2 regions of the Mesorhizobium sp. WSM4976 genome follow, and region 2 is predicted to be linked to the other one. Evidence: predicted binding sites of a transcription regulator. Region 2 holds the regulator's gene; the other holds the start of a gene.
The links. Region 2 encodes PhoB, which activates phosphate uptake and scavenging genes when phosphate is short. Its sites were predicted from a motif close to TGTCATNNANCTGTCAT; they were not measured.
Positions count from the first base shown of each region.

Region 1: the regulator PhoB is predicted to act here: its motif matches at 1,077-1,093, upstream of P9272_RS16870 (RNA degradosome polyphosphate kinase).

Region 1 is NZ_JARTVT010000012.1:170,934-173,133, forward strand. Features, by position in the region: gene P9272_RS16860 (FAD-dependent monooxygenase) at 1-723, opposite strand, end outside; gene P9272_RS16865 (zinc-finger domain-containing protein) at 753-998, opposite strand; gene P9272_RS16870 (RNA degradosome polyphosphate kinase) at 1,248-2,200, shown strand, end outside.
Region 2 is NZ_JARTVT010000021.1:123,621-125,820, reverse strand. Features, by position in the region: gene phoU (phosphate signaling complex protein PhoU) at 1-547, shown strand, start outside; gene phoB (phosphate regulon transcriptional regulator PhoB) at 565-1,254, shown strand; gene P9272_RS24585 (ROK family protein) at 1,555-2,200, opposite strand, start outside.

The sequences.
Region 1 (2,200 bases), on a different contig from region 2:
AAGGTTGACGGTGCGGCCCTTGCTCACCGGATAGGCGACCAGATGGAAGCCAGGATGAAGGAAGGTGGTGACGCAGCCCGCCGCTCCGATCTCGGCAAAAGCCTGCCCGGCAGGGCCGTCGACCGCCACAGTGGCGCGCCAGGCCAGTCGGCCCGAGAAGCGGCTTTTCGCGAAGGCGGGGTCCCGGGCCGCAAGCCGCGCGCGAACCGTCGACCAGACGCCATCGGCTCCGACCAGCAGGCTGCTTGCGACCGAGGTGGTTTTCCCCTCGATCTCGACCGTCGTGGTTACGCTTCGCGGGTCGGTGGCGATGCCAGTCACCCGCGCGCCGGTGACGAGTTCGATATCCGACCGCCCCGCCATTTCCTCCGCCAGGGCCGCCTGCAGGTCGGCGCGGTGGGACACCAGATAGGGCGCGCCCCAGCGCTGCTCGGCTGCCTGTCCAAGCGGTACGCGCGCCAGCTCGCGCAGGCTTTTCGCATCCTTCAGCACCACCGCTTCGGGCCGGACCGCGTTGGGCAACAGGCGGTCCAGTACGCCAAGCCGGCGCAGGATGCGGGTCGCGTTGGGAGCCAGCTGGAGGCCGGAGCCGGCCGCTTGGAGCTGCTTGGCCTGCTCGAACAGTTTCACCGGCAAGCCGCGGGCTGAAAAGGCGAGTGCCGCAGTCAGTCCGGCGATGCCGGCCCCGGCTATGACGACTTGCCGGGACCCTGTCTCATTCATGGTCTAGCAGTCATTCATGATCTGCAGGCTCAGGCGGCCTGGTCAACATAGAGGCAGCCGGCCGGCTGCGTTTCCGTCGCCTTCAGCGACGGCGAATAGCGGTAAAGCGTCGAGCAGTAGGGGCAGACCTTTTCATTATCGTCGCCCATGTCGAGGAACACATGCGGATGGTCGAAAGGCGGGTTGGCGCCGGTGCACATGAATTCCTTGACACCGATCTCGATGACCGGATGGCCCGCGTCGTTCTGAAAATGGGGAATGCTGCCGCCTGCCATCGTCGTCTCCAATTGGGTTCGGCCAGTGGGTGTGACCCGCCTGCATCTGGAGCATAACATGCCAGTTTGCAAGATCGATGAAATCAAACTGTCGCAAAAGGCTGCCAGAGGATAAGTTGAGCCGGTTAAGCGCGTAAGGCTGGCACGGAGCGATTCCGTGACGATCCTGCGTCACAAAGAGATGTTAGAGCGTCGCCGAACGGCAATATGCGGGTCTCCCTAAGGCGGTTGCAGGCAAGAGCGGGAAACATGAACGAACTGAAGCCGGTGCAGAGCGAGTTCATCACCGTCGAGGCGGCGAGCCCCGACGGTGGCAATCCCGACCGTTTCGTCAATCGCGAGTTTTCCTGGCTGCAGTTCAACCGGCGCGTGCTGGAAGAGTCCCTCAACGAGCATCATCCGCTGCTTGAGCGGGTGCGCTTCCTGTCGATTTCGGCCGCCAACCTCGACGAGTTCTTCATGGTCCGCGTCGCCGGCCTCGCCGGTCAGGTGCGCGAGGGCATTGCCCTGAAAAGCCCGGACGGCCGCACGCCCGAGCAGCAGCTCGAGCAATTGCTGCGCGAGGTCGAGCGCCTGCAGGAGGACCAGCAGAAGAGCCTCTCGGCGCTGATGGCCCTGCTCAACAAGGAAGGCATCGAAAGCATCACCCGAGACGCGCTGACCAAGGATGAGAAGACTTGGCTGGAGGAGCATTTCCAGGAACAGGTCTTCCCTGTGCTGACGCCGCTGTCGATCGATCCGGCGCATCCGTTTCCCTTCATCCCCAATCTCGGCTTTTCCATCGCCTTGCAATTGCGCCACCGCAAGAATGGCGAGGAGATGAGCGCGCTCTTGCGCCTGCCGGTGGCGCTCAGGCGCTTCATCCGCCTGCCGGACCGCAGGCGCCATGTGCGCTTCATTCCGCTGGAGGAGGCGGTCGGCATCTATATCGGCAAGCTGTTCCCCGGCTATGAGGTCAAGGGCTCGGGCACGTTCCGCATCATCCGCGACAGCGATATCGAGGTGGAAGAAGAGTCGGAAGACCTTGTGCGCCTGTTCGAGACGGCGCTGAAGCGGCGTCGCCGCGGTTCAGTGATCCGTATCGAATTCGATACGCTGATGCCGGCGGAATTGCGCGATTTCGTCGCCGGCGAGCTGGGCGTCTCGGCGAGCCGCATCAGCGTTCTCACCGGTCCGCTTGCGCTCAACCAGATTTCCGAGAT
Region 2 (2,200 bases):
CATCATGGATGCGCGTCAGCGCGAGCTTGACGACCGCGCCATCACGCTGATCGCCAAGCGCCAACCGATGGCGGACGATCTTCGCCACGTGGTCGGCTCGATCCGCATGGCGGGCGACCTCGAACGCATCGGCGATCTCGCCAAGAACATCGCCAAGCGCGTCGGGTCGGTCGGCGTCAGCACCGCCCCGCGCGACCTCACGCATTCGATCGATTCCATGGCGCAGCTGGTGCTGATCCAGGTCCAGGGCGTGATCCAGGAATATACGGTGGGCGATGCCGCGGCGCTGGCCAAGCTTCGCAACGATGACGAACGCATCGACGTCAAATACACCTCGGTGTTCCGCGAGCTGTTGACCTACATGATGGAAGACCCGCGCAACATCACCCCTTGCACGCATCTTCTATTCTGCGCCAAGAATCTCGAACGCATCGGCGACCATGTGACCAACATCGCCGAGAACGCCTATTATGTGCTGACCGGCACGCAATTGCCCGCCAACCGTCCGAAGCAGGACGAGACGGCAATGTCGGCGCCGGCCGCCTGAGGGAAAAGGTTACCCCGATGATCGCGCCACGCATCATGGTGGTGGAGGACGAGGAGCCGCTGGGGGTGCTGCTCCGCTACAATCTCGAATCCGAGGGTTACCAGGTGGAAGTGGTGACCCGCGGCGACGAGGCCGAAATCCGCCTTCAGGAAAACGTTCCCGACCTGCTCGTGCTCGACTGGATGGTGCCGGCGGTCTCAGGCATCGAGCTCTGCCGGCGTCTCAGGATGCGGCCCGAAACCGAGCGGCTGCCGATCATCATGCTGACAGCGCGCGGTGAAGAAAGCGATCGGGTTCGAGGTTTGTCCACCGGCGCCGACGACTATCTGGTCAAGCCGTTCTCGACGCCGGAGTTCATGGCGCGCGTCAAGGCGCTGCTGCGCCGCGCCAAGCCTGAGGTGCTGTCCAGCGTGCTCAAGGTCGGCGACATCGTGCTCGACCGCGAATCGCATCGCGTCTACCGCAAGAAGAGCGAGATCAGGCTCGGCCCGACCGAGTTCCGCCTGCTCGAATTCATGATGCGGCATCCCGGCCGCGTGTTCTCGCGCAGCCAACTGCTCGACAATGTCTGGGGCGAGACGATCTATATCGACGAGCGTACGGTGGACGTCCATGTCGGCCGCCTGCGCAAGGCCGTCAACAACGGCCGCATGCCGGACGTCATCCGCACCATTCGCGGGGCGGGTTACGCCATCCGCGAGGAGTAGGATACGGTGCCAAAGTGGTGACGGGGCAGGCACTTCCAGCATCCACGCTGGTGGGTAGCCGAGACGCTTGTGCGTCGTCAACCAACGGGCGGAGCAAGGAGCGCAGCGACTCGGCGCAGACCCGCGGATCCATGCTGCGGCTCGAAGCGTTGCGACGGTCCGGATTTTTCGCCGCTGCGCCCTACGATCAAGGTAACGGCACGGATTCCAGGGTCTCCGCGACGGAGCTTCGCTCCTGCTTCGCTCCGAAATGACGAAGCTCAAAGGCCTTCGCTGATCTCCGGCGAATCGGAAACGCGCTCAGGCCACGTTCTTCCCCGCCGCGTCAGTTCTCGCCTGGACGCCCGGCGCGAAAATCTCCTGGTCGACGAAGGTCAACGCGCGCATGGCGCAGCCTTCGCGGATCAGCGGCAGCTCGTTCGGCTCGGTGTCGAAGGAGATCGAGCTCGAGTGCTGGCCGCCGGCGGTCCGGGCGATCGCCTCCCTCAGCGCCGGCTCGATAAGGTCGAAGGCGGCCGCGCTGACGCCGACCATAGCGACAGGCGCAGGGTCGATAAGGGCGAACAGGCTGCCCAAACCGAAGCCCAGCGCCTCGCCGGCCCGGCGATAAGCCTCCCGCTCGGGGCCGTCCTCCTGCCGGGCCTTTGCAGCCAGCGCGCGCATGTCGGCGTCGCCGATGTCGATTGGCGCGGCGTCCTCGCTTATCCCCATGGCGCTGCGCCAGATCGCGTAATTGCCGGCATAGGCCTCGACGCAGCCGCGGCGCCCGCAGCGGCAAAGCGCGCCGCCCGGACGATGTATCATGTGGCCGAACTCGCCGCCGGAAGAATGCGTGCCGGTGAACAATTCGCCCTTCAGCACAAGGCCCATGCCGATGCCGTGCGAGAGCAGGATGGCGATGAAATTGTCGCGATAGCGCTCGGGAGCGCGCCATCGCAGTGCCACC